Regions from separate parts of the Mesorhizobium loti R88b genome, predicted to be linked through region 2. Evidence: predicted binding sites of a transcription regulator. Region 2 holds the regulator's gene; each other region holds the start of a gene.
What was found. Region 2 encodes LexA, which represses DNA repair genes until DNA is damaged. Its sites were predicted from a motif close to TGTTCNNNNTGTGTTCNG; they were not measured.
Positions count from the first base shown of each region.

Region 1: recA (recombinase RecA) is a predicted target of LexA. The motif match lies at 7,153-7,170, and genes of this name have one in related genera.
Region 3: EB235_RS27925 (PA0069 family radical SAM protein) is a predicted target of LexA. The motif match lies at 8,763-8,780, and genes of this name have one in related genera.

Region 1 covers NZ_CP033367.1:4,843,941-4,853,595, reverse strand. Annotated here, with positions in the region: gene sufD (Fe-S cluster assembly protein SufD) at 1-1,221, shown strand, start outside; gene EB235_RS23775 (cysteine desulfurase) at 1,226-2,470, shown strand; gene EB235_RS23770 (SUF system Fe-S cluster assembly protein) at 2,476-2,868, shown strand; gene sufA (Fe-S cluster assembly scaffold SufA) at 3,050-3,430, shown strand; gene EB235_RS23760 (GNAT family N-acetyltransferase) at 3,471-3,878, shown strand; gene EB235_RS23755 (GFA family protein) at 4,095-4,592, opposite strand; gene EB235_RS23750 (TfoX/Sxy family protein) at 4,684-5,007, shown strand; gene EB235_RS23745 (pseudouridine-5'-phosphate glycosidase) at 5,009-5,926, opposite strand; gene EB235_RS23740 (carbohydrate kinase family protein) at 6,002-6,946, opposite strand; gene recA (recombinase RecA) at 7,228-8,331, shown strand; gene alaS (alanine--tRNA ligase) at 8,601-9,655, shown strand, end outside.
Region 2 covers NZ_CP033367.1:4,425,041-4,434,695, forward strand. Annotated here, with positions in the region: gene lpxB (lipid-A-disaccharide synthase) at 1-283, shown strand, start outside; gene gltA (citrate synthase) at 312-1,634, opposite strand; gene gltX (glutamate--tRNA ligase) at 1,818-3,242, opposite strand; gene EB235_RS21555 (ComEC/Rec2 family competence protein) at 3,345-5,798, shown strand; gene lexA (transcriptional repressor LexA) at 5,792-6,532, opposite strand; gene EB235_RS21565 (hypothetical protein) at 6,531-6,728, shown strand; gene kynU (kynureninase) at 6,976-8,223, opposite strand; gene kynA (tryptophan 2,3-dioxygenase) at 8,305-9,141, opposite strand; gene EB235_RS21580 (AMP-binding protein) at 9,138-9,655, opposite strand, start outside.
Region 3 covers NZ_CP033367.1:5,686,441-5,696,095, reverse strand. Annotated here, with positions in the region: gene EB235_RS27970 (LysR substrate-binding domain-containing protein) at 1-838, opposite strand, end outside; gene EB235_RS27965 (MFS transporter) at 956-2,269, shown strand; gene EB235_RS27960 (cell wall hydrolase) at 2,416-3,600, shown strand; gene EB235_RS27955 (AtpZ/AtpI family protein) at 3,857-4,261, shown strand; gene EB235_RS27950 (F0F1 ATP synthase subunit A) at 4,325-5,092, shown strand; gene EB235_RS27945 (F0F1 ATP synthase subunit C) at 5,152-5,379, shown strand; gene EB235_RS27940 (F0F1 ATP synthase subunit B) at 5,463-6,035, shown strand; gene EB235_RS27935 (F0F1 ATP synthase subunit B) at 6,043-6,534, shown strand; gene EB235_RS27930 (ribonuclease HII) at 6,687-7,382, opposite strand; gene EB235_RS27925 (PA0069 family radical SAM protein) at 7,534-8,688, opposite strand; gene EB235_RS27920 (glycosyltransferase) at 8,839-9,366, shown strand; gene EB235_RS27915 (hypothetical protein) at 9,511-9,655, shown strand, end outside.

The DNA of each region.
Region 1 (9,655 bases), 420 kb from region 2:
ATCGACGCGTTCGGCGACCAGCTGTCGCTGTTGCCGGGCGACGGCGCTGTCATGCTGAAGCGCGACGCCGCCATCGAGGCGATCAAGCACGGCCTGCCGACGCGGCGCATCGAATCCTGGCACTATACGGACCTGCGCCGGCTGTTGAACGTGGTGCCGAACTTTGATCCGGCCGCCGTCGCGAAGGCCGTCGCACCCATCGTCGAAGGCTCGGCCGTTCTGCCGATCCTGAACGGCAAATCCGACGCCAAGACGCCTGTTGTTGACGGCGTCACCGTCCAGCGCCTGTCGGAAAAGCTGACCGACGGCAGCATCGCGCCCGGGCTCGATCCCTATGGCAGCGACGATGCGATCGGTGCGCTGAACACCGCTTTCGTCGCCGACGGCTATTTTGTCGACATCGCCGACGGCGCCGAACTCAATAAGCCACTCGAACTGCAGAATTTGCAGGCTGGCGGCCAGACCCATGTGCGCTTGCCCGTTCGCGTTGGCGTGGGCGCCAAGGCGACCATCGTTGAGCGCCAGACGGGTGACGGGGCTGCTCTGGTCAGTTCCGTGAGCCAACTCGTGCTCGGCGAGGGCGCCGAGGTGACGTGGCTGATCGTGCAGGAGCAGCCGGAAACGGCGACGCATCTGGCGCAGTTCAAGGCCCATATCGGCAAGAATGCGAAGCTGACGCTGTTCGTCATGAACGCCGGCGGCAAGCTTGTGCGCCAGGAGATCATGGTCAGGACGACGGGCGAAGGCGCTGACTTCAAGTTGCGCGGCATCAATCTCCTGGCCGGCGACACCCACACCGACGTAACCATGGTGCTCGACCACGCCGTGCCGCACACGACGTCGACGGAAGTCGTTCGCAATGTGGTGACAGGCAAGGCGCGCGGCGTCTTCCAGGGCCGCATCAACGTCCATCAATATGCGCAGAAGACCAACGCCAAGATGGCTTGCAACACGCTGCTTTTGTCGGACGATGGTGAGTTCTCGACCAAGCCTGAGCTCGAAATCTTTGCTGACGACGTGGTCTGCGGCCACGGCGCGACGGTCACCGAGATCGACCACGACCATCTCTTCTACCTGATGGCGCGTGGCGTCGACGAGAAGAGCGCGCGGGGCCTGCTGGTCAAGGCGTTCGTCGCCGAGGTGATCGAGGAACTGGACGACGAGGTTATTGTCGAGGCGCTGGAAGCGAAGCTCGACGAATGGTTTGTAGTGCACGGGTGACATGATGAACGCTCCAGGCAAGATCGGAGATTTCTACGACGTCGAGGCGATCCGCCGCGACTTCCCGATCCTGTCGCGCGAAGTCTACGGCAAGCCACTGGTCTATCTCGACAATGGCGCCTCGGCACAGAAGCCGCAGGTGGTGCTCGATACCATCCAGCACGCCTACAGCCAGGAATACGCCAACGTTCATCGCGGCCTGCATTTTCTGTCCAACGCCGCGACCGACGCCTATGAAAAGGCGCGCGAGACGGTGCGCCGCTTCCTCAACGCGCCGAGCAGCGACAACATCGTCTTCACCTCGAACACGACGTCGGCGATCAACACGGTGGCGTACGGCTATGGCATGCCAAACATCGGCGAGGGCGACGAGATCGTGCTGTCGATCATGGAACACCACTCCAACATCGTGCCCTGGCATTTCATGCGCGAGCGGCAGGGCGCCAAACTGGTCTGGGTACCGGTCGACGATCTCGGCGTCTTCCACATCGAGGAATTCGAGAAGCGGCTGACCGACCGCACCAAGCTTGTCGCCATCACCCAGATGTCGAATGCGCTGGGCACGGTGACGCCGATCAAGGAGATCGTGCGCATCGCGCATGCGCGTGGCATTCCTGTACTCGTCGACGGCAGCCAGAGCGCTGTGCATATGCCCATCGACGTCCAGGACCTCGACTGCGATTTCTTCGTCTTCACCGGGCACAAGGTTTACGGTCCTTCGGGCATCGGCGTGCTGTACGGCAAGAAGGACATTCTCTCGGGCATGCGACCCTTCATGGGCGGCGGCGAGATGATCGAGGAGGTGACGGAAGACATTGTCACCTACAACGAACCACCGCATCGTTTCGAGGCCGGCACGCCGCCGATCGTCCAGGCGATCGGGTTGGGTGCTGCCCTCGACTATATGGAAAAGATCGGCCGCGAGCGCATCGCCGCGCATGAGGAAGACCTCAAGACCTATGCCCACGAGCGGCTGCGCGCCATCAACTCGCTGCGCATCTTCGGCGACGCACCCGGCAAGGGCGCCATCATCTCGTTCGAGTTGCAAGGCATTCATGCCCATGACGTATCGATGGTGATAGACAGGCAGGGCGTGGCGGTTCGCGCCGGCACCCATTGTGCCCAGCCGCTGTTGAAACGCTTTGGCGTAACCTCCACATGCAGGGCATCGTTCGGCATGTATAATACCAGGGCCGAAGTAGACGCTTTGGCCGAGGCGCTCGAAAAAGCGCGCAAGTTCTTCGGGTGACGATCATGGATGACGCTAGCAACACCACCGAGGCCGCGCCGGAAACGGCCATCAATCCGCTGGTTTCCGCTTCGGCCATTCCCGCCGACGAACTGGCGCGCCTGACCGACGACATCGTCTCGGCGCTGAAGACGGTCTATGACCCGGAAATCCCGGCCGACATCTACGAGCTTGGCCTCATCTACAAGATCGACATTGAGGACAACCGCTCGGTCAAGATCGACATGACGCTGACAGCACCTGGCTGCCCGGTTGCCGGCGAAATGCCTGGCTGGGTGGAAAATGCCGTCGGTGCCGTCGAGGGCGTGTCGGGCGTCGAGGTCAACATGACCTTCGATCCACCGTGGTCGGCCGACCGCATGTCGGAAGAGGCGCAGGTGGCGGTGGGTTGGTACTAATGCATGTCGCCCAAAAGTGACCCTCGGTTTTGGGACAACGGCATGCATGAAACAAAAACCTAAAACGCGTCGCGCTTTAGGCAGAGGCTGGCGCACTTGCGCCAGTAATAAAACTTCACCATTTTAGGTGAGGAATCATTCGGCAGGCCTTGAACCTGCATGGAATGGAGAAGGAAAACGAATGGGACGCTTCGCCGTCATCACGATGACCGAAAAGGCCGCTGACCGGGTGCGCGAGATCGTGGCTACCCGGGACAACGCGCACGGCATCCGCCTTGGCATCAAGAAGGGCGGCTGCGCCGGCATGGAATACACGGTCGACCTGGTGACCGAGCCCAACACCAAGGACGACCATATCGAGCGCGACGGCGCCCATGTCTATGTCGCGCCGGAAGCCGCTCTTTTTCTGTTCGGCACCGAAATGGATTTCGAGCAGACGACGCTGCGCACCGGCTTCACCTTCCACAACCCGAACCAGAGCTCGGCCTGCGGCTGCGGCGAATCCGTCGAATTGAAGCCTGCTGACTTGAAGGCACTGGCAGAGGCACGCGCCTCGGCCTGAGCCGACTTTTCAAATCCACCCCGCACCGAGCCGTGACCGGATGGCCGTCGAAAACGTGACCGTCGCGATATCAGTCCGGCCGCATGTCAGTGCCGACAATGCCGCATTGGCGCGCCTCTTCGAGGAGATGCAGCGGCACTATCGGGTGCCGTGTCCGCCGTTCGAGACAATCCTTGCCGATCTTGCCGGTCTGCCGGCCGGTGTTGAGATCCTGGTCGCCGAAACCGACGGGATCATCGGTTTCGCCATCTGCTCGACGATCTATCCGGGACCCGGCCTGCGCACCGGATTCTTCCTGAAAGAGCTGTTTGTCTCGGAGGCCTATCGCGGCAGCGGTGCCGGGCGTCTGCTCCTGCTGGCGCTGGTGCGCATCGCGCGGCGGGCGCGGCCATGGACGCGTCGATTGGACCGCCGACCGCGACAACGAGCGGCTGCTGACCTTCTATGACGGTCTTGGCGGCACGCGGCAGCCGGACAAGGTCTTCTTTCGGCTGAGCGGCGAGGCGCTCTCGGATTTGGCGAAAGACGAACCATTCCTTCTGCCCGTTCACGGGGAGAAGGTGTCACGAAGTGACGGATGAAAGGCAGCGCCAACCTCTCCAAAGCTAGCGCCGCCCCTCATCTGCCTGCCGGCATCTTCTCCTCGTAAACGGGGCGAAGAGCGCTACTCCACCCACATTCCCGTCCGCTTGTGCCAGTCCGCGATGGATTCCTCTGGATAGACATCAAACGTCTTGTCGCCCTTGCCGATGTCGGGCTCGACCCAGTTCGCCTTGTACTTCAACATCAGATGCACCTTTTCTGGTGGTTTCGGCAGGTCGCTGTCGATCGCCGAGGCGAAGGGATGCACCAGCTCCGGCCAGGTCGGGTCGTAAAGCCAGAGCGCCGAGCCGCATTTGCGGCAGAAATTCCGCTCGCCGGTCGAGACCTCGCAATGCGGATGCTCGTCGTCCTCGATCTCGGCGCGAAAGACGCCGAGGCTGCGCTTGCCCCTGATGTTCAGCGTTTCGTAGTCGGCGCCAAGATTGATGGCGAAACCGCCGCCGCCCTGCTGCTTGCGGCAGATCGAGCAGTAGCACAGCATGAACGGCACCGGCGTGTGGCTTTCCACCTCGAAACGCACGGCGTTGCAGCGGCAGGACCCCTTGAGCAGAAGCGGCATGTTGGGAAACTCCGATGTTTTTCTCTCAACCCGTCAGCATGGCTTTGGTTGCGGCGATGACAAGTCCTGGGTGCGGTGACATGATCGCGGCATGGACAATGAACGCATCGCCGAACTGTTCGCCGGCCTCGGCCCGGTCTCGATCCGCAGACTGTTCGGCGGCAAGGGCATCTATTTCGACGGCGTCATCGTCGCCATCGTGCTGCGCGGCGAATTGCTGCTCAAGGCCGACGAGCAAAGCATACCCGACTTCGAAGCCGCCGGCTGCCGGCAATGGACCTATACCGGCACGCGTCACGGCAAGCTGGTCGCCATGCCCTACTGGAGCATTCCCGATGACGCGTTTGATGATCCAGATGAAATGACGGTATGGGCGCGCCGGGCGTATGAGGCGGGGCGAAGGGCAGGGAATTGACCTACAGCGCCTTGGCGATCTCCGCCGCCAGCCGCGCATTGTTCTCCACCAGCGCAATGTTGGTCTTGAGGCTCCGACCGCCGGTCAATTCCAGGATTTTTCCCAGCAGAAACGGCGTCACGGCCTTGCCGGTCACATTGAGCGCCTCGGCGGCCTTCTGCGCAGCCTCGATATAGCCTGCCATCTCTTCGGCCGGGATTTCGTGGTTTTCCGGCACCGGATTGGCAACCAGCACGCCGCCGCCGAGCCCCAGCGCAGCCCGAACCTGGTAGAAATGCGAGATGTCTTCCGGCGTGTACAGGGTTAGCGGTGCGCGGAACGGCGACTGCCGCGACCAGAAGGCCGGCATCGTCTCGCAGCCATGGCCGATCACCGGCACGCCGCGGGTTTCCAGCACCTCCAGCGTTTTTTCGATATCAAGAATGGCCTTGGCGCCGGCCGAGACGACGATGACCGGCGTGCGCGCCAGTTCATCGAGGTCGGCGGAGATGTCAAAGCTCTTTTCGGCGCCCTTATGCACGCCGCCAATGCCACCGGTGGCGAACACTTTTATGCCGACCATATGCGCCGCGATCATCGTGGCGGCGACCGTGGTGCCGCCGGTGCGGCCTTGCGCGACGGCAAAGCCGAGATCGGCGCGCGAAAGCTTCATCGCGTCACCGGTCATGGCGAGCGATTCGCGTTCGCCGTCGGAGAGACCGATCTTGATGCGCCCGCCAACCACGGCGATCGTGGCCGGCACGGCACCGCCATCGCCGATGATCTTTTCGACATTGGCCGCCATCGCGCCATTGTCGGGGTAGGGCATGCCATGGGTGATGATGGTGCTTTCCAGCGCCACCACGGGCCGCCCGGCGGCCAGGGCCTGCGCCACGGGTGCGTGGATGTCGATGAAGGGGCGGGCGGTTTCTGGCGTCATCTGGATCTCCAACGCGCGGTGCGGCGCATCCATCGGGACACTCGGCAACACCGCCGCACTATGAATTTGCCGGTCTCATGCCACTTCCTTGGCATCCGGCACAAGGGCCAGCGCTTCAGTGAAGCGCGCCGCGGTGAAATCGGGGACGGCGCTGGCGCTTTCGATGGCCAACGTCGCCGCCGCAACGCCCTCGCGCAAGGCCTCGCGCAGCGGTACGTCTCGCAGCAGGGCTGCGACCGTCGCTCCCGCCAGTGCGTCGCCGGCGCCGGTGACGTCGGCAACCTTTCTGGGGGCAGGCGGCATGACCGAGAAGGCGCCAGATGCATCGAAGCCCAACACCGGCGCGCCGCCCGCCGTCACCAGGCCGCATTTCAGGCCGCTGCACCTCAAGCCGTCGACCATCTCGCGTGGCGTGGCATTCGCGTGGACGCCGGCCAGCGCCATCGCTTCCCGCCAGTTCATGAAGACCAGCGCCAGCGTCCCGAGCACAGGTATCAGCCGCACCACCTTGGCCGGCGAAATCGCAATGGCGTATACGGGCTTGCCAGCGGCAAGCGCGACCAGCCGCTCCAGCGCCGAGGATGGTAGATTGGCGTCGCACAGGATGGCATCGGCATCGGCGATCGCCTCGCGGACCTTGGACCGCCTGAGTTGTTTGGGAAACGCCAGGTCGTAGAGCGCCATGTCGGCAAAGCCGGTGATGAGTTCGCCCTCGCTGTCGATCAGCGCCGTGTAGCTCGGCGTCGTGCGGTCGAGGAACACCGCCGACAGATCGGCAATGCCGGCCTCGGCGATGGCGCGCGAAACCGTCTCGGCCGAGGCGTCGCCGCCGCGCATCGACATCAGGGAGCCCGAGACGCCGCGCCGCACGACGCTGCGCAGCGCATTGAAGACGCCGCCGCCGACATCCTCGCGCATCGTGCCGGGATTGGAGGCAGCCGGCACGTAAGCACCGGACACCTGGCCACGCCGGTCGATATGAGCGCCGCCCACGGCCAGTATTTTTGCGGATTTCACCATGCCGGCGATATGACCTTTGTTATTCCCATCGCACAAGCGCTAGGGTCTGCGACGGAGCTTCGCATGCAGGGGAGGCGATTCGGCGGATCGAAACAACGAAGCGTCTGGCCCAACGCATGGGGGCATTCTGCTCGATGTCCTGGTACGAAAAAGGAACAAATCAGGATATTACTTGTTTTTCAATTGGTTGGTGCCTCTTGCCAAATGAGAACAAAAAAGGTACAAACTGGCAGGGATTACGGATTGTCCGGCCTTCATTGACGACCAAGGGGTGATGTATCATGGCTCAGAATTCTTTGCGGCTTGTAGAGGACAAGGCAGTGGACAAATCAAAGGCTCTGGATGCGGCGCTGTCGCAAATCGAGCGGGCTTTCGGCAAGGGCTCGATCATGCGGCTCGGCGCCAATGAGCAGGTCGTCGAGATTGAAACGGTGCCGACCGGCTCGCTTGGCCTCGACATCGCGCTTGGCGTCGGTGGTCTGCCGCGCGGTCGCATCGTCGAAATCTATGGGCCGGAAAGCTCGGGCAAGACGACGCTGGCCCTGCACACCGTGGCTGAGGCCCAGAAGAAGGGCGGCATCTGCGCCTTCGTCGATGCCGAACACGCGCTCGACCCGGTCTATGCCCGCAAGCTGGGCGTCGACCTTGAAAACCTGCTGATCTCGCAGCCCGACACCGGCGAACAGGCGCTGGAAATCTGCGACACTCTGGTGCGCTCCGGCGCCATCGACGTGCTGGTGGTCGATTCGGTCGCGGCACTGACGCCGCGCGCCGAAATCGAGGGCGAGATGGGCGATTCGTTGCCTGGTCTTCAGGCGCGTTTGATGAGCCAGGCGCTGCGCAAGCTGACCGCCTCGATCTCGCGCTCCAACACCATGGTCATCTTCATCAACCAGATTCGCATGAAGATCGGCGTCATGTTCGGTTCGCCCGAAACCACGACGGGCGGCAATGCGCTGAAGTTCTACGCTTCGGTTCGCCTCGACATCCGCCGCATCGGCTCGGTCAAGGACCGCGACGAGGTCGTCGGCAATCAGACCCGCGTCAAGGTGGTCAAGAACAAGCTGGCGCCGCCCTTCAAGGTGGTCGAATTCGACATCATGTATGGCGAAGGTGTGTCAAAGACCGGCGAACTGGTCGATCTCGGCGTCAAGGCCGGGGTGGTCGAGAAGTCGGGCGCCTGGTTCTCCTACAATTCGCAGCGCCTCGGCCAAGGCCGCGAGAATGCAAAGCTGTTCTTGCGCGACAATCCCGATACGGCACGCGAAATCGAACTGGCGCTCAGGCAGAATGCCGGTCTGATCGCCGAGAAATTCCTCGAAAATGGCGGCCCCGAGCGCGGTGAAAGCGACGATGGCTTCGAGGAAGAATCCGGCGCGATGTAAGGCAATGGCCAGAGTTCAGCCATAAATCCAGCCTATCATCTGACGCTTAAGTAACTGAGTTCCGTAGTATCGCGTTCCAAACCGCCGGCCTTTGAGCCGGCGGTTTTCGTTTTTGGGTAACGCGGATGGCTGGCAAGCTCTTGGATTGGCCCAATTCCGTGTTTCTGGACAGGCTGGGGCCTGCCCGCTAAAAGGCCAAGTCTATTTCTGGAAAGCAGAGACCAGTTTCCGCCGGCCGTGCCGGCGGTTTTCGCGAAAAGGCAGCAGTCATGAGTGGCGTGAACGAGATCCGGTCGACCTTTCTCGACTATTTCCGCAAGGAGGGCCACGAGGTCGTGGCCTCGAGCCCGCTTGTGCCGCGCAACGATCCGACATTGATGTTCACCAATGCCGGCATGGTCCAGTTCAAGAATGTCTTCACCGGCCTGGAGAAGCGGGCCTATTCGCGCGCCACAACTGCCCAGAAGAGCGTTCGCGCCGGCGGCAAGCACAATGACCTCGACAATGTCGGTTACACCGCGCGTCACCTGACCTTCTTCGAGATGCTCGGCAATTTCTCCTTCGGCGACTACTTCAAGGAGCGCGCCATCGAGCTTGCCTGGAATCTCATCACCAAGGAATTCGGGCTGAAGAAGGACAAGCTGCTGGTCACCGTCTATCACACCGACGATGAGGCTGCCGGCTTCTGGAAGAAAATCGCGGGTTTCTCGGACGACCGCATCATCCGCATCGCGACCTCGGACAATTTCTGGGCGATGGGCGACACCGGACCGTGCGGGCCGTGCTCTGAGATATTCATCGACCGTGGCGAGCACATCTGGGGTGGGCCTCCCGGCAGCCCCGAGGAGGATGGCGACCGTTTCCTCGAATTCTGGAACCTGGTGTTCATGCAGTATGAACAGGTGACGAAGGAGGAGCGCGTCGACCTGCCGCGCCCGTCCATCGACACTGGCATGGGCCTGGAGCGCATGGCGTCCATCCTGCAGGGGGTGGAAAGCGTCTTCGAAACCGATCTGTTCCGCCACCTGATCGATGCCGCGTCCTCCGCGCTCGGGCGCGCTCCGGATGCGGAGACCGTGGCGTCCTACCGCGTCATGGCGGATCACCTGCGTTCATCTTCTTTCCTGGTCGCCGACGGTGTCTTGCCGTCGAACGAAGGCCGCGGCTACGTGCTGCGCCGCATCATGCGCCGCGCCATGCGCCACGCGCAGTTGCTCGGTGCGAGCGAGCCGCTGATGTGGAAGCTGGTGCCGGCGCTGGTGCGCGAGATGGGCCAGGCCTATCCCGAACTGCTGCGCGGCGAACAGTTGATCACCGAGACGCT
Region 2 (9,655 bases):
GCTCGATCCCATCGCACGTGCCGTTGCGCCCTATTTCGTTTCGGTCTGGTCGGCGCTGCTGCCCAATTTGATCGCCGATCGTGCGCTTATTCCCGAGTTCTACAACGAATACGTCAAACCGAACAATCTGGCCCGGCAGATGGAAGCATTGTTCGCCGACAGCGGCATGCGTGCCTGGCAGAAGCAAGGCTTTGCCGAGATCGCCAGGCGCATGGCGACCGACAAGCCATCTGGCGAGATTGCGGCGGGCGTTGTGTTGCGTTACGCGAAAAAGGCGCCCTGAGGCGCCTTTTCATTTTAATAAGCCCAGATCAGCGCTTGGCGATCGGCACGTAGTCACGCTCCGGCGCACCGGTGTAGAGCTGGCGCGGGCGGCCGATCTTCTGGCGCGGATCCTCAATCATTTCCTTCCACTGCGCGATCCAGCCGACGGTGCGGGCGACCGCGAACAGCACGGTGAACATGGTGGTGGGGAAGCCCAGCGCCTTCAGCGTGATGCCGGAGTAGAAGTCGACGTTCGGGTAGAGCTTCTTCTCGATGAAGTAGGGATCGGTCAGCGCGATCTTTTCCAGTTCCATGGCGATGTCGAGCAGCGGGTCGTCCTTGATGCCGAGCTCGCCCAGAACCTCATGCGCGGTCTTCTGCATGATTTTCGCACGCGGATCATAGTTCTTGTAGACGCGGTGACCGAAGCCCATCAGCCGGAACGGATCGTTCTTGTCCTTGGCACGGGCAATGAACTCGGGGATGTGATCGACATGGCCGATCTCGCCCAGCATGTTCAGCGCCGCTTCATTGGCGCCGCCATGGGCCGGGCCCCAGAGGCAAGCGATGCCAGCCGCGATGCAAGCGAACGGGTTGGCGCCCGACGAGCCGGCAAGACGAACGGTCGAGGTCGAGGCGTTCTGCTCGTGATCGGCGTGCAGGATGAAGATGCGTTCCATGGCGCGCGCCAGCACCGGGTTGATCTTGTACTCCTCGCACGGCACGGCGAAGCACATATGCAGGAAGTTGGCGGCGAAGTTCAGCTCGTTCTTCGGGTAAATGAAGGGCTGGCCGATGTGGTATTTATAGGCCATGGCGGCGATCGTCGGCATCTTGGCGATCAGCCGCATGGAAGCGACCATGCGCTGGTAGGGATCGGAGATGTCGGTGGAGTCGTGGTAGAAGGCCGACAGCGCGCCGACCACGCCGCACATCACCGCCATCGGGTGCGCGTCGCGGCGGAAGCCGGTGAAGAAACGCGACATCTGCTCGTGCACCATGGTGTGGCGCGTTACGCGGTAGTCGAAATCGTCCTTCTGCGCCTTGGTCGGCAATTCGCCATAGAGCAGGAGATAGCAGACTTCGAGGAAGTCGCCGTGCTCGGCCAGCTGGTCGATCGGGTAGCCGCGATGGAGAAGAATACCGGCATCGCCGTCGATGAAGGTGATTTCGGACTCGCAGCTTGCGGTCGAGGTGAAGCCGGGATCGTAGGTAAAGGCACCGGTCGTGCTGTAGAGCGAGGCAATGTCGATGACGTCGGGCCCGACGGAGCCGCTTCGCACCTTGAACTCGTGAGTCTTGCCGGCGAACTCAAGCGTTGCCGTAGCCTCTTGGCCGCCCACATCCAGTTTTTTCGCAGCTTCGGTCATTGCAAACTCCTTCTTGTTTCCTCATGCCGGCAAGGGCAAATTCTGCAGAGCGACACGTCGAAATCACCGCAATGCGCATATTCGCCACCGCATTTCAGGAGGTGCGTGCCAGATTGGGCCAAGGCCTAATGTTGCACTGCGAAACGCGCCTTTCAATGCCAATCTTCTTGGGCCAGTTTGCTCCTAATCGATTTGATCCGCTATGCGCGCCAGGCTCTCCTCGCGCCCGAGCACGGCAAGCACGTCGAACACACCCGGCGAGGTGCTCTTGCCGGTCAGCGCAGCCCGTAAAGGTTGGGCCACGGCACCGAGCTTGTGGCCGCCAGCCAGTGCAACCTCGCGGATCGCAGCCTCGGCCGCGGCAGCCGTCCAGTCACCTGAAAGCGCATTCAAAGCTTCGTGAGCGCCACGCAGGATCTTGCGGGCATCGTCATTGAGCAGGAGGGCTGCCTTGTCGTCGATCGGCAGCGGCCGGGTGGCAAACAGGAAGGCGGCGCCGTCGACAAGCTCGACCAGTGTCTTGGCGCGCTCCTTCAGACCTGGGAGAGCCGCCAGAAGCTGCGCCTTGTTGCGATCGTCAAGGCGTGCGGCCATTGCCGGACCGCCCTCGAGATAGGGCAAGGTGGCGATGAAGATGTCGAACAGCTCGGCATCGGCCATCTTGCGCATATGCGCGCCGTTGATCGCTTCCAGCTTGGCGAAGTCGAAGCGGGCCGCGCCCTTGTTGACGTCGCCGATGTCGAACCAGGAGATCATGTCCTTGATCGACATGATCTCGTCGTCGCCATGGCTCCAGCCCAGGCGCGCCAGGTAGTTGAGCAGCGCCTCCGGCAGGTAGCCCATGGCGCGATAGGCCTCGACGCCAAGCGCGCCATGCCGCTTCGACAGCTTGGCACCATCGGCACCATGGATCAGCGGGATGTGCGACATGGACGGCACGTCCCAGCCCATGGCCGTGTAGATCACGGTCTGGCGGGCGGCATTGGTCAGGTGGTCGTCGCCGCGGATGATGTGCGTGACACCCATGTCGTGATCGTCGACGACCACGGCATGCATGTAGGTCGGATTGCCGTCCGAACGCAGGATGATGAAATCGTCGAGATCCTTGTTGGGGAAGCGCACCTCGCCCTGGACGCGGTCGTGCACGACCGTCTCGCCCTCGGTCGGCGCCTTGATGCGAATGGCACCCTTGACGCCGGGCGGGGCCTCGGATGGGCCGCGATCGCGCCACTGGCCATTATAGCGCGGCGGCAGGCCCTTGGCCCGCGCCGCCTCGCGCATTGCCTCGAGCTCGGCAGGCGTCTCGTAACTGTAATAGGCCTTGCCCAGGCGCACCAATTCCTCGGCGACCTCGCGGTGGCGCGGTGCGCGCTCGAACTGCGATATGGCCTCGCCATCCCAGGAAAGCCCAAGCCAGGTCAGCCCATCCAGAATGGCCTGGGTTGCCGCATCGCTGGAGCGTTCGCGGTCGGTATCCTCGATGCGCAGCACCATCGTGCCGTTAGTGTGCTTTGCGTAAAGCCAGTTGAACAGCGCCGTGCGTGCGCCACCGATATGCAGATAGCCGGTGGGCGAGGGGGCAAAACGGGTGACGACCTTGTCGGACATGGAACTCTCGGAAACCATCTGAAACGGGGCGTGGGTGCGCGGACTTTCGCGCTTTGCGCGTTCATGTAGCATAGGGCGTCAGGGGTGCAAGGGGCAGACCCGATGGCTGGACGAGGCCGGGGCTTGGATCAGGGCGAGGACGCCAATGTTGGCGTCAGCGAACGATCCCTGTTTGCGATGCCTTTGCCGGCGTCGCCGCCGCCATCACCTGTCATTCCAGGCACTGGCATTCAACCCTTGCAAGCGGATGTTCCAGCGCCAGTTTCGCCCGCCCACGGCAGGATCGTGCGGGCCCGTCGGCGACTTGGTCAGGTTTCATTGCCGCGCCTGCGCCATAGCGTGGCCAAGGCGGCGGAGCTGGAGCTTGACCGGGGCATCGCCTTCCTGCTGGTGCCGGTCTGCCTGGCGATTGGGGCGATCGGCTATTTCTCGCTGGCCGCGGAGCCTGATTTCCCAAAACTCATCGCGGTCGTCGTGCTGACGGGGATATGTGCGCTTGTCTCGCGTTCCTGGCCGAAAACCCATCTGTGCTTCATGGCGGCGCTGCTGTGCGCTCTGGGTTTGCTCGCAGGCAAGGTCGAGACATGGCGGGTCGGAACGCAGATGCTGGGTTCGGAAATCTCGACCCAACTGACCGGGCGTGTGGTCTCGCTCGAGCAAATGGAAACTGGCCGCATCCGACTGACCATCGACGTGACAGCGACCGCCCGGCCGAAACTGCGCTACGTGCCGGAAAGGGTACGGCTTTCGGCGCGCAAGATACCGTCGGAGATGACCGCCGGCTCACTCATTACCGGCTATGCCAAACTGTTGCCGCCGACCGGTCCGGTGCGGCCGGAAAGCTACGACTTCTCCTTCGACAGCTATTTCGCCGGCATCGGCGGCAGCGGCTTCTTTCTCGGCAATCCAAAAGTTGTGTCGGCCAGCGACGATGACATGCCGATCTCGGCCCGTCTTTCCTCAGGGATAGAAAATTCGCGCGAAGCCATCGCAGACCATATCAGGGGCACTGTCAGCGGCGCCGAAGGTGAGATCGCGGCGGCGCTGATCGTCGGCGTACGTGCCGGCATTCCCGATGAAATCAACGAAGCGATGCGGCGCACCGGCATTTATCACATCATCTCCATTTCGGGTCTGCACATGGCGCTGGTCGCCGGCACAATCATGGGTCTGTTGCGCGGTGCCTTCGCGCTGTTTCCAGACTTTTCCGCGCGCCGGCCGGTGAAAAAATACGCGGCCGCAGCTGCGCTGGTCTCGATCGCTGCCTATCTCATCATTTCGGGCGTCGTCGTTGCTGCCGAGCGTAGCTTCATCATGCTGGCGGTGATGCTGATTGCAGTGCTGTTTGATCGGGCGGCGCTGACCATGCGCAATCTGGCGATCTCGGCGATCGCCGTCATTGTGGTATCGCCGCATGAGGTGGTCGGCCCGAGTTTTCAGATGTCCTTTGCAGCAACGGCTGCGCTTGTCGGCGCCTATGCCGGCTGGGCGGATCACCGTGCGGGAAAATCCAGACCGCCGCCGCCAAAGCGATCCTTGCCCGGCTTCCTGGCGCGGAAATTTCTGCTGGCGACAGGCGGCCTGGCCATGACCTCGATCATAGCCGGAAGTGCCACGGCGCTGTTTGCTATCTGGCATTTCCAGCGCGTGTCGCCGCTCAGCCTGGTCGCCAATTTGGCGATCATGCCGATTGTATCAGTCGTGATGTTTCTGGCTGTAGCCAGCGCGCTGTTGATGCCGTTTGGACTGGATTGGCCAGCCCTTTATTTGATGGGCAAGGGCCTGACCGCAATGATCGCCATCTCGGCGTGGATATCGGATCGCTCTCCAGTCGATGGAGTAGGCCTGATTTCTCAACAGTCCGTCTTGCTGGTGACGATTGCCCTGGTTATCGCGACCACGGCGACGACATGGCTTCGGCTTGCCGCGGTTCCCTTCGTGCTTGCCAGTGTGCTGACCATCCCGGACACGCGAACACCGGATGTGTTGATCTCGGAGGACGCCAGGCTGGTTGCAATGCCGATCGGAGGCGGCGAACTCGCTGTCAGCCGCGCGCGTCCAAACGAATTCATGGTCGACAATTGGAAACGTGCGTTGCGATCCGAAGCCATCGTCGTCCCGGAAACCTTCACCAGAGGTGACGGGCAATTCGAGATCGCGGATGCCACGGAACTGCCGCCAGGAGCGCCGTTCTATTGCACTGACGGCGTCTGTCTGGCCAAGCACACGTCCGGTGCGATTATTGCTTATGTCGAAGACCGCAAGGACAGCTGGAAGGCCTGCGGGTTCGCCGACCTGATCGTCGTCAATGACGCGACGGGCTATGATGCCTGTCACAACCCGCTGGTTCTCGTCATCACCAAGCGGCAGCTTGCCCGCAAAGGCAGCGCGGCCGTCTTTTTCAATCGCCAATCGGCGATCACGCCGGCAACCGTCAGCTTCGCCGTGGACAGCCCGTACCGACCCTGGCACGCGCAACGCAAATTCTCGCGTGAGGCGAGGGGCCTGCCACCTTACAAGAAACCTGAAAAGCCGGCTGCCGTTCCTGCTCAATAACGCCGGATCAGCCCGACCAGCTTGCCTTGCACCTTGACCCTGTCGGGGCCGAAGATACGCGTTTCATAGGCCGGATTGGCGGCTTCAAGCGCAATCGAGGCGCCCTTGCGGCGGAACCGCTTCAGCGTCGCTTCCTCCTCATCCACCAGCGCCACGATGATCTCGCCAGGCTGGGCGGTATCGGCATTGCGGATGATGACGGTGTCACCGTCGAAGATGCCGGCCTCGATCATCGAGTCGCCCTTGACCTCCAGCGCATAATGTTCGCCACCCATGATCATATCCGGCGGCACCGAAATGGAATGCGTCTGATGCTGGATGGCATCGATGGGCACACCGGCGGCGATACGCCCCATCACAGGGATCGACACCGCCGAAACCACGTCGTCGTCATTGCCGGCAGCGGGCAGGCGCGATGGCGTTGCAGGCTTGAGTTGGCGGCCAAGGCCACCCTGACCAAGACTGCCCTGGATGACGCTTGGCGAGAACTTCTTGGCCGCGTTGAGACCCGGCGCGATTGAATCCGGCAGCCGCAGCACCTCCAGCGCGCGTGCCCGGTTGGGCAGCCGCCTGATAAAACCGCGTTCCTCCAGTGCCGTGATCAGACGATGGATGCCTGACTTGGAGGCGAGATCGAGCGCTTCCTTCATCTCGTCGAAGGACGGCGGGATACCGCTTTCCTTCAGCCGTTCATGGATGAACATCAAAAGTTCATGTTGCTTGCGCGTCAGCATGGCAGCCCCCAAGGCTAGAACAAAAGGTCTGAACCAGAATCGAAAAACAAACCCAGAACAAACACTATCTGTTCCAGTTGTGTTCTGCAACCGTTTAAAGTTTAGTGAATTTGTTAAGGAGGCCGAAATTATTTGGCAGACGGCTGCGGCAACGACTGACCCGTCAGCCCTGTCGCCGCATATTGGCGACCATTGAAATCGCTTTGGTTAATGGCTTGTGGCCTATCCGGCGGCTTGGCTTGGCATCAGTCGGCCACGGAGTTCCATGCCACGCATTTCCAGTTTTGAGGACGCTCGTTTGCCGTGAACGAAACGAAGCCAAAATGCCAACCTCCGGCTTGTCCGCGACCACTAGCGCCTCGACCGAGAGCCTACCCATTTGTGAATTGGAAATTCGCTGCTCGCTATACGGCCGGTGACAACCGATCGTTGAGATCACCGCTTCAGGTGACGGACTCCTTGACGGCGAAACGCGGGGCCTTCCAGGCACCGGTGTGCAAAATCTCTTGTAGGACCTCAACCGCTAGCCACACATCCTTGTAGGCGACGTAGAGCGGCGTAAATCCGAAACGGATGGTGGACGGCGCGCGGAAGTCACCGATCACACCGCGCTCGATCAAGGCACGCATGACCTGATAGCCGTGATCGTGGAGGAACGACACCTGACTGCCGCGCTTGGTCGGGTCGCGGATGGTTTCCAGCGTGAGACCATAGGCACCGCACTTTGCTTCGACGAGTTGGATGAACAGTTCGGTCAGTGCAACGCTCTTCTTTCGCAACGCAGCCATGTCGACGTCGTCCCAGATGGCGAGCGCGCCCTTGAGCGCCCGCATCGACAGGACGGGCTGCGTGCCGCAGAGAAAGCGGCGAATGCCGGTACCTGCGACGTAACCGCGTTCAAACGCAAAGGGGCGGGCATGCCCCCACCACCCGCTGAGCGGTTGGCTGATGTCGCCGTGATGACGTTGCGCGGCGTAGATGAAGGCCGGTGCGCCCGGACCGCCGTTGAGATATTTATACGTGCAGCCGATTGCGAAATCGGCATTCGCATGGTCGAGCTCGACGGGTAGAGCGCCTGCGGTGTGGCATAAATCCCAGATGATCAGCGCTCCGGCCGCATGAGCCTTGCGCGTCAGCGCCGCCATGTCGCGCAATTCACCCGATTTGTAGTTGACGTGATTGACCAGCACCACAGCTACGCTTTCGTCGATCAGCTCTTCGATGGTCGGCGCGTCGACGCCAGCGAGCCGCAACACGATGCCCTCTCGGGTCGAGGCGACCCCTTCGGCGATGTACAGGTCGGTGGGAAAACTGTCGCCCTCGGCGACGATAACCGGCCGGCTTGGCCGCATGTTCAGCGCCGCATGCAGCACCTTGTAGATGTTGATCGATGTGGTGTCGCAGACCACGGTCTGGCCTGGCGCTGCTCCGATCAAGCGTCCAAGTTGATCACCGAGTTCCAGCGGCATCTCGAACCATCCGGCTGTATTCCAGGCTCGGATGAGATCCTGGGCCCATTCCTGGGTTGCTGCTTTCTGCAGTTCGCCGAAGACGGCGTGGGACGCCGCGCCAAGTGAATTGCCGTCGAGATAGATCACCCCATCCGGCAGAATGAAACGATCGCGCATCGCTCGCAACGGATCCGCGGCATCCATTGCTTCGATTGCAGCGAGATCAGGAATTCCCCTCATGGTCAGTCAGTCCTCGGTTGTTCGCGACGGGCTCCTGCCACGAAGACGTCGGCCCAGTGCGAATGGTCTCAATCGATGATGTCAGAGCCGGGTGCGGACCGTCCACAGTTCCGGAAAAAGCACGACCTCGAGCATTTTCTTGAGGTACGACGCGCCTGATGTGCCGCCCGTGCCGCGCTTCAGGCCGATGATGCGTTCGACCGTGGTGACGTGGTTGAAGCGCCAGCGACGGAAATAGTCCTCGAAATCGACCAGCTTCTCGGCCAGCTCATAAAACATCCAGTAGCGCTGCGGATCGCGGTAGACGGTCTGCCAGGCGACCAGGACCTCTTCATTCTCGGTCCGGGTTTCGCGCCAGTCCGTTCGCCTTGCGTCGGCGCCGATATCGAATCCGTTGCGCGCCAATAGCAGCAAGGCTTCGTCGTAGAGTGACGGCTCGGCAAGGATCGCTTCCAGCTTACCGTTAAGGTCCGGCCGGTGCTTGTGCGGGCCGAGCATGGCGAGGTTGCGGTTGCCGGCCATGAATTCGATGGCGCGATACTGCCAGGACTGGAAGCCCGAGGATTGGCCGAGCGCGTCGCGGAATTCGGTGTATTCGCTTGGCGTCATGGTGCGCAGCACGTCCCAGGCGTTGTTCAGCTGCTCGAAAATGCGCGCGACGCGCGACAGCATCTTGAAGCTCGGCTCGAGGCGGTCGGCGCGGATGGAGCGGATCGCGGCGCCGATCTCGTGCAGCGCGAGCTTCATCCAGAGTTCGGACGTCTGGTGCTGGATGATGAACAGCATCTCGTCATGCGCCGACGACAGCGGCGTCTGTGCCTCCAGCACTTTTTCCAGGTGCAGATAGTCGCTGTAGGACATGCGTTCCTTGAACGACATCTGCGCGCCTTCGGAGGCCGGATCGTAGGGCTCGCTCAATTGATTTTCTCCGTGCGCAGCCGGAAGCGCTGGATCTTGCCGGTCTGGGTCTTGGGCAGGGCGGTGATGAATTTCACCGAGCGCGGATATTTGTAGGGCGCGATCGTTGCCTTGACGTGGTCCTGCAGGCGCTTGATGGTCAGCGCGTCGGGCGGAACACCTTGCACCAGCACGACATGCGCCTCGACGATCTCGCCGCGCTCGGCATCGCTGGCGCCGATGACCGCGCATTCGGCGACATCCGGGTGCGACAGCAGCGCTGCCTCGACCTCGGGCCCGGCGATATTGTAGCCGGCGCTGACAATCATGTCGTCGGACCGTGCGGCGAAATGGAAGAAACCGTCTTCGTCCTGGGTAAACGTGTCGCCGGTGAGGTTCCAACCGTCGCGCACATACTCCTTCTGCCTGTCGTCGGCCATGTAGCGGCAGCCGGTCGGGCCGCGCACCGCCAGCCGTCCTGTCTCGCCACGCGGCACCTCGCGCATCGCATCGTCGACGATGCGCGCCTCGTAGC
Region 3 (9,655 bases), 1.3 Mb from region 2:
AGCGGGCCGCCACCGGCTCGGGCGAGGCATCCCTCCGATGCAGGTACAGCGCCATTTTGGGCAGCGCCGGCAGGCCGGCGATCTCAGGTGTCATCGCGTTGACGCTGGCCGGAAGGCCGATGTCGGTGCGGATGGTCAGCCCAAGCCCGGCCGCAACGGCCGCCCAGATGCCGCCAAGGCTCGGGCTGGAGAAAGCCATGCGCCAGGGCAGGCCGGCGCGGTCGAGCGTTTCCGTCGCCACCGTACGCAACAGGCAGGGCGCTTCAAGCGCCACCAGCGGCAGTGGCTCGCCGTTGCGCAGGCTGGTCTCGATGCGCTTGGCCGGGCCGATCCAGCGCATCGGAACATCGGCGATGTGCTCGCTGTAGGGCAGCGTCTGGCCGCAGTGCCAGGCGAGTGCGATGTCGAGGCTGCCTGACATCACCCTTTCGGCGAGGTCGTGGCTGCGTCCAATCCTGGCCTCGATCTTGACCTTGGGGTGGGCGCGGGCAAAGCGGCCGAGCACGTCCGGTAGCACCGCTTCGCCGAAATCCTCCTGCAAGCCTAGCCGCACCCAGCCTTCCAGCTCGACGTCATGGATGGCTGCTGCCGCCTCGTCATTCAGGTCGAGCAGCCGGCGCGCATAACCAAGCATGGTCTCGCCTGCCTCCGTCAAGGCAAGGCCGCGCCCCGACTTGCGAAAGATCGGTGTCGCCGCCTGCTCTTCCAGTTTCTTCAACTGCGCGCTGACCGCCGAGGTGGAGCGGCCAAGCCGGTCGGCGGCCTTGGCAAAGCTGCCCAGCTCCATGCCGGTGATGAAACTGCGGAGAACGTCGAGGTCGAATGTCACGCGTCGCATGAGATAATCCTGATTTTCGGGATTGTATGTCAAAAACTTCCCAATATTCAGGATGAAGCTACGGCGGTAAAGGCAGAGCGTCAAGGCCCGGGGCCGGGCCAGCAAGGGTAAAGAACCATGTCGCTTGTCGCTACGGATTTGCAATGCAGCCAGGAACAGATCAGGCGCTCGCCTGAGGTGTTCACCATCGCGCCCGGCGCCCCCAAGGTCCGCTCCAATCATCGCTGGAAGGTGCTGGGCATCGGGGTTGCCGCCAATGCCAGTTTTTCGGCGACTTTTTCCGGCATCCCGGCGACGGCTGTTTTCATGCGCTCCGGCTATCAGCTCGGCAATGGCCAGCTCGGTCTGGTGCTTGGTCTCCTGGGCCTCGGCGTGGCGCTGAGCGAACTGCCATGGGGCCTGCTGACGGATCGCTGGGGCGACCGCCATGTGCTGCTCACCGGGCTCGGCGCGACCGCGGCATGGCTGCTTCTCATGGCCTTGCTCGTGGTGCCGTCGCCGGCACACAGTCCAGGTGTTGCGCCTCTGGCCGCCGCGTTGCTTGTCACGGGCCTGCTTGGCGGCAGCGTCAACGGCTCCAGCGGCCGTGCCATCATGGCCTGGTTCCATGAAGGTGAGCGCGGCTTTGCCATGAGCATCAGGCAGACGGCGGTGCCGCTCGGCGGCGGGCTCGGCGCCCTCGTCTTGCCGTCACTCGCGTCGGCCCATGGTTTTGCAGCGGTTTACGGCTTGCTGGCCGCATTCTCCGCCATCACGGCGCTTTTCGCGTGGCGCTGGCTGCATCAGCCGCCAATCGGCGACAACGAGACTGCCACTGGCGATACCGTGTTGTCAGCCGGTCCCACACCCCTGCGCAACCCAAACGTCTGGCGCATAGCCATGGGCATTGGCCTGCTCTGCGTTCCGCAGGTGGCGGTACTCACCTTCGCCTCTGTCTTTCTGCATGATTTCGGTGGCATGGGAACGGCAGTGATCAGCGCCAGCCTGGCCGCCGTGCAGGTCGGCGCCATGGTCATGCGCGTCTGGAGCGGCCGCTTCACCGACCGTCATGGCAACCGCCGCGCCTTCCTGCGCCTTTTCAGCAAGTTGAGTGCGGCCGCTTTCGCCACCCTCACGCTGCTTGTGTTTGTCATGGCCGCCGCCCCCGGCTGGCAGCCGGTGCTCGCCATAACCATCGTTGCGGTCCTGATCATTGCCGGTATCTGTGGTTCGGCATGGCACGGCGTCGCCTACACCGAGCTTGCCACACTTGCCGGCGCAAGCAATGCCGGGGTGGCGCTGGGCCTCGGCAACAGTTTTGTCTTTATCGCCTTCTTCCTGGTGCCGATCGCCATTCCGGGACTGCTGGCTGTCGGGTCATGGACCGGCGTCTGGCTGGCGGCTTCCGTCTGCGCGCTGATCGCCTGGCCGGTCTTCCTGAGGCCGGCTTGAATGCGCCCGCCGCAAAACCGCCCGACTTCGAAACCACGACCCTTGAGCCGGCTGAGAAAACCCGATCGATCCCGTTAACGTCCCATCAAGGTTAATGCATCATTTTGCTCTCCAGTGGGGTCAGTAGCGTTCCTGGAGAGTGTTCCGTGCATCGACGTGTTTTGAAGCGGCTTGTTGCCGCCGCCGGTGAGAAGAAACGCAGCCTTGTGTCTCCGTTCATCATCGGCCTCGGCATCTGGATCGGCTTCCCGACCGTCGCCGCCTACCAGGATATGACCAGCCTCGTTTCCGGCCTTGAATCGCCGACCGCGCGCTGGAATTCCTATGTCGAGAGATCCGTCGCCGGTTCAGTGCACGCCGCCGAGATGCCGTTCGTCGATTCCGACGTTACCGGTTCGATCTCCGGATCAGGCATTCACCTGGCCGGCGTCGGCAACGTGTCGTTTCGCGGCAAGGGCGGCAAGGTCAGCGGCTCGCCCGACGAGGACCGCGTCATGCGCGCCGACAAGAAGGGCCGCATCGTCCAGATGTCTCCCGTCGCCCCGCCGAAGAACTTCAACGCCGGTTCGATCTTCCAGCGGACTTCCTCCTTGATGCGGCCGAGTATGGACGGCGACCTGAAGATGGCTTTCGCCAAGCCGCAGATCAAAGGCAAGGAAATCCAGATCGCCGCCGCGTTCCATGCGCGCGAGGACAAGAAGCCGGATCCCGGCGTGCCGGCCATGCTTGCCGCCCTGGTCAACAATGACCATCCCGATATTCTGGCGACGGCCTATGCGCAATCCGAGCCGGACTATGCCAAGGCCTCGCCTTTCGAAGTTCTGCTTCAGGACGAAGAGCCCAACAGCGGCCGCTTCATTCCGCCGATGGCCAAGGGTGACCATTGGTGGATCCAGAATCCGCTGCCCGAAAGTGTCTTCTCCAAGAAGGAGCAGGCATGCCTGGCCAACGGCATCTACTTCGAGGCGAGAAGCGAATCCGTGCGTGGCCAAGCTGCCGTTGCCCAGGTCATCCTCAACCGCGTCCGCAATCCGGCCTATCCGAATTCGATCTGCGGCGTCGTCTACCAGAATGACAGCTGGTTCAACCGCTGCCAGTTCTCCTTCGCTTGCGACGGCAGGAAGAAGCGCATCGACAGCCCGGTCGCCTACAAGACCGCGCAGGACATTGCCATGGCGGTTACCGCCGGCAAGATCTTCATCCCGGAGGTCGGCTCGTCGACCCACTACTACGCCCAATATGTCCACCCCGGCTGGGCGCGCACCATGCAGAAGATGACCAAGATCGGCCTGCATATCTTCTATCGCACCTATGGCGGTGGCTGGAGTTGAGGGCTCGTCAGTCGCCGGCCTTTTTGGCCCAGCGCAAGCTTGATCACCAAGCCATTGCGCGGAGGATTCGGTCGCCGTGCCCATGTCCTCATCGCGGGCACGATGTCGCACCTCTCTAATTAATTGATTTTATTATATAAAATACATGGCGATGAACTTCCGCCCGTGGCTTGACGGGCGCAGACCCTCTAACTATGTTGCCGGCGACTTTAGAAGCGGACGGACGGTGACGGTCTGACCGGGCAGGGGGGTTGCGATGGCCGACAAGAATGGGCCAGACGGAACCGGAGAAACCGGCCGCGGCAAGCAGCATGAAACCGGCATCCGCGACGACGACCTTGAGCGCCGCCGGCGTCAACTTGAAGCATCGCTTGCGACAAGGCGTCCGGACGACAAAATGGAAGAGTCGGCCAACACGGGCAACGTTGCCATGGCCTTCCGGTTTGCCAGTGAATTCGTCGCTGGAGTTCTGGTTGGCGGGTTGATCGGCTGGGGAATAGACTGGTTATTGGGGTCGTCACCGATCTTTTTGATCGTGTTCTTGCTCGGTGGTTTTGGCGCGGCCTTGACAAATATGGTTCGTGTCGCCAAGGCAGCACAGACCAAAGTGCCATTGGGCAAGGATTTGCCTACCGGTGGCATTGATGATGAGGACTCTTGAGGGGTCCTCGAACGGATTTAATTCTGCTCCGTCCATACGGGGCCAATTTTGGGGTAGAGAAACGTGGCTGGCACCGCAGATCGGGTCGATCCAATCCACCAGTTTCATATCGTCGATCTGTTCCAGATCGGCCAGATCGGCGGGATGAAGTTCGCCTTTACCAATTCGGCGCTGTTCATGTTGATTGCGGTGGCTCTGTCTTTCCTGCTCCTCTACGCAGGCTCAGCCCCCCGCGCACTGGTTCCGGGCAGGTTCCAGTCGGTCGCCGAGGAGTTCTACTCCTTTGTGCATAATCTCGTGCGACAGGTTCTGGGTGAAGAAGGCAAGGCCTTCTTTCCCTTCATCTTCTGCCTGTTCGCCTTCGTGCTCTTCACCAATTTTCTCGGCCTAATCCCCTATTTCTTTACCGTCACTAGCCAGCTGGTCATCACTGGCACGCTTGCCCTTTTCATCATTCTGATGGTGCTTGTGGTTGGCCTGGCAAAGCACGGTCTGAAGTTCTTTGGGCTTTTTGTGCCGCACGGCGTGCCGATTTTCCTTCTGCCGTTCATCTCGCTCATCGAAATCATCTCTTTCCTCGCCCGCCCGGTCAGCCTCTCGCTTCGACTGTTCGGCAACATGCTTGCCGGACACATCGTGCTCAAGGTTTTCGCCGGCTTCATTGTCAGCCTAGCGGGCCTGGGATTTGGTGGTTGGATCGGCGCCATCGGACCACTTTTCATGACGGTGGCAATCACCGCTCTCGAATTCCTCGTGGCTGCCCTGCAGGCCTTCGTGTTCGCGGTGCTGGCCTGTGTCTACCTCAAGGACGCACTTCATCCACATCACTAAGCTGGCGGCACAACGCCCCGGTGAACTAGACAACGTTACCCATCGCAAGGAGAAACAAGATGGACGCTGAAGCTGCAAAGATGATTGGCGCGGGCATTGCCTGCATTGGTATGGGCGGCGCTGGTATCGGTGTCGGCACGATTTTCGGTAACTTCCTTTCGGGCGCTCTCCGCAACCCGTCTGCCGCACAGGGCCAGTTCACCAACGCGCTGATCGGCGCGGCGCTTGCCGAAGGTCTGGGCATCTTCTCGCTCGTCGTCGCCCTGCTCCTGCTGTTCGTTAAGTGACGGCGTCATAATCACGCCTGTTCGTCGCCGCTTTTCGGGCGGCGACTGGTCCTTGATGATCGCTATCAGGGGGAAAGAGCGCAATGGCGAGCACGACTGAAGCAACTCAACCCGCCGGCGGCGAGGCGACTGCAACAACGGAAGTTGCGCATGGCGAAGGCCATGGCGCTTTTCCGCCGTTCGACAGTTCGACCTTTCCATCGCAGATCCTGTGGCTCGCAATTGCTTTCGGGCTGCTTTACCTGTTGATGTCGCGTATCGCGTTGCCGCGCGTGGCGTCTGTTCTCGACGCGCGCAGCGACCGGCTGACATCCGATATCGGCGAAGCCAATCGTCTCAAGGGCGAGAGCGATGCAGTCGCGGCCGCTTACGAGCAGGCCTTGGCCGAGGCGCGCAACAATGCCTCCGGGATTGCCCAGAAGGCACGCGACGCTGCAAAGGCCGAGGCGGATGCGAAGCGGGCGGAGGCGGAAGCTTCCGGCGCGGCCAAGCTGGCGGATGCCGAGGCAGCCATCGTTGCGGCCAAGGCAAAGGCGATGTCCGGGGTTGGAGCGATTGCTGCCGATACGGCCGACGCGATCGTCAAGTCTTTCGCCGTCGCAACCGCTACGAAATCCGAGATCGAGCAGGCCGTAAAGGCCGCGCTGGCAAAGTGAGTGGACGATGAACGCTACCAGTTTAGCAACGCTGTGGGTCTTCATTGCGCTTCTCTTGTTCGTCGGCATCCTCATCTGGGCCGGCGTACCGAAAAAGCTGGCGGGAACCCTGGATGGTCGCGCCGACCGGATACGCAAGGAGCTTGATGAAGCACGCCGGTTGCGTGAAGAGGCCCAGCAACTGCTCGGCCTCTATCAGAAGAAGCGGAACGAAGCCGAGCAAGAGGCTGCCGGCATCGTCGCTGCGGCCAAGCGCGAGGCCGAGCTTTTTGCCGCCGACGCGCACCAGAAAACCGAAGACTATGTCGCCCGGCGCACCGCGTTGGCCGAACAGAAGATCGGTCAGGCCGAGCGTGATGCGATTGCCGAAGTGCGTGCCAGCGCCGCTGACATCGCCGTCGAGGCCGCCCGCGCATTGCTGGCCGCCAAGATCGATGCCAAGGCCGGAGCCGACCTGTTCAAGGCTTCGCTCGCGGACGTGAAGGCCAAGCTGAACTAGGCTAAGCCCTCTGGAAATTGAAAAAGCCGCCCGGGCAACCTGGCGGCTTTTTTTGTTGGGCGTTGACTTCAACGCTGCCGATCTCCCCCCTCGTGGGGGGAGATCGGCTGTCGCCGCTGCTTTAGCCAATCTCCGAGGATAACGCCGTCGCTTCAATCCAGCCCGGCCAAGCCCTCTTCCTCAATCACCTCCGCCCCGCCCAGCCGGAACGGCGCGAATGAAACCCGGTGCAGCCGCGCGACTGGGCCATGCGCCTCGATCGCCGTGCGATGCCGGACCGTCGCATAGCCCATATGGACCTCGAAGCCGTAGCGGCCGTGATGGTTGCCGCAGCCGCACATCATGCGGTCGCGCATCACCTTGGCAACGATCGAAGCGGCGGCGATCGACTGTGAGCGCTGGTCGCCCTTGATCAGCGCGCGGCCGTCGCATGGCAGCCCTGGTGGTACATCGCGTCCGTCGGCGAGCGCGAGCTTGGGCCGAACCGACAGTCCGACCACCGCACGGCGCATCGCCTCAAGGCTCGCCTTGAGGATGTTGCTGCCGTCGATACCCTCGGCGCTGATCGAAGCCATGGAAACCGCCTGCGCCGAGCCAAGAATGCGCAGGAACAGCGCTTCGCGCTGCAAATGGCTGAGCCGTTTGGAATCGTCGAGGCCTTCGGGAATGTTGGCGGGATCGAGCACCACGGCGGCTGCGACCACCGGCCCGGCCAGAGGACCGCGGCCGGCCTCGTCCATGCCGGCCACAGGCCACAAACCCTCGGCCATCGCCTTCGTCTCGAAGGAGAAATCGGGTTTCTCGACGATTTCGAAGAGAAGCGGAGAATCGGAACGCGCACGAGCCATGTTGCGGCGAGGTTCGCATCGGCTCCGATTCTCCGCAAGTCCCTCCGGGTCGGGTGGGGCGCCGGACCGGGAGGGCACCGTCTGCAGGCCGGGGCAGGCCGGACGGGATTTCTTGCCATGGCAGGTCAAACCGCCACGGCGAATTGCATTTTCAGAGCAGCATCAGCTGTTCCTGGTCTTTTCCAGCGGCGACGAACTGGTCGGTACGCAGCGTGCGCCGCTCGGCATTGAGGCCGAGCCGCTTGGCGGTGATCTCGAAGCGCCGGCCGATCTGCCAGGCGTAAGGACCGGCGCCCTTCATGCGCTTGCCCCATTCCGAATCGTAGTCCTTGCCGTCGCGCATCGAACGGATCAGCGACATCACGTGACGGTAGCGATCGGGATAGTGGCGCAGCAGCCAGTCCTTGAAGATCGGGCTGACCTCCAGCGGCAGGCGCAGAACGACATAGCCCGCTTCGCGCGCGCCGGCGGCGCGTGCCGAATCGAGGATTCGTTCCATCTCCTGGTCGGTGAGGCCTGGGATGATCGGCGCCACCATGACCGAAGCCGGAATGCCGGCATCCGAAAGCTGCCGGATCGCCTCCAGCCGCTTGGTTGGCGTCGACGCGCGTGGTTCCATGGTGCGCGCCAGCATGCGGTCCATTGTCGTCACCGACAGCGCCACCTTGGCCAGCCCCCGTTCGGCCATGCGCGACAGGATGTCGATGTCGCGCGTCACCAGCGCGGATTTGGTGACGATGCCGACCGGATGGCCACGCGCTTCCAGCACTTCGAGGATCTCGCGCATGATCCGGTACTGCTTCTCGATCGGCTGGTAGGGATCGGTGTTGGTGCCGATGGCGATGGTGCGCGGCTGGTAGCCGTCCTTCGACAGTTCCTTGTCAAGCAGCCGCGCCGCATCCGGTTTGGCGAACAGCTTGGATTCAAAATCCAGGCCCGGCGACAGGCCCATGAACGAATGCGTCGGCCGGGCAAAGCAATAGACGCAGCCATGCTCGCAACCGCGATAGGGGTTGATCGACCGGTCGAAGGAGATGTCTGGCGATTCATTGCGGGTGATGATGGTGCGCGGCTTTTCCACCTGCACCTCGGTCTTGAACGGCGGCAGTTCCTCCAGAGAATTCCAGCCGTCATCGAAGACATGTCGGCTGACCGGCTCGAACCGCCCCGACGGATTGATGCCCGCCGACCGGCCGCGATTGCGATCCGGACGGACACGCACGCCACTCTGCTCAATCATCGCATTGGCCATATCGGCGCGTCCTGCTCCGAAAGCTGCAATGTCTGCGCGCACGATCTGTTCCATCTTTGCCCGCTCCCAGGGACTTTCCATGTTCTGTCGAATCGCTCTGTTCATGAAATTATTCCTATTTTACCGATGAGAACAAAGCAAGAACTTTTTATGTTGCGCTGCAAAAACTGGCGCTGCGCGCGGCTTTCCGCTATTCGGCTAAACATGCTCAGTGTTCTCATCGAAACACGCAACGACGAAGAGGGTCTCGCCCGCACGCTCGGCTCGCTGATTGGTGGCGCGGTCGAGGGCGTGGTGCGCGAGGTCGTCATCTGTGACACCGGCTCCACCGACCAGACGCACCGTGTCGCCGAGCATGCCGGCTGCCACTATGTGGCGAGCGGCGGCATCGCCGCCGGCATCAGGCAGGCCAAGGGTGACTGGCTGTTGCTGCTGGAGCCGGGCGCGCGGCTTGTGGAAGGCTGGATCGAAGCGGTGGCCTCTCACACGGCCAGGCAAACCATGGCGGCGCGATTCTCTCGCGCACGCGGCAGCCGCACGTCATTCCTGGCGAGGGTCTTTTCGGGAAACCGCGCGCTCGCCGATGGCCTGGTGATCAGCAAGCGCCAGGCTGCGTCCCTGTCGAAAAGTGCCGGCAGCGCCGAGGCTTTGGCGCGCGGCCTGGCGACGAAGAAGCTCGATGCCGAGATCTGGGTGGCGCCACCGAAGCAGCAGCGCCGCGCTCCGAAATGATTTTTTGCAGCTGCTCTATCCATTGTGCATTGCACAAAATCTGACGTGAGGTTAGCCTTCACTCGAAGCGGGTGAATTGGGTTGGGTCATGCGAGTGCGAGCACCGATGCGGCATCGGGTGTCACGCTCATGGACGAGGACCAAATGAACCTTTCATTCCCCGACAAATCCGGCACGGCCAGCCTCGAGGCCATTGCGCGCAATGGCAGCCTGCTGCGGCGCATCGCCGTGCGCATTCCGACCTATCTGACGGACCTGCGCGAAAACCCGGCCTGGCTGCCGATGTTTA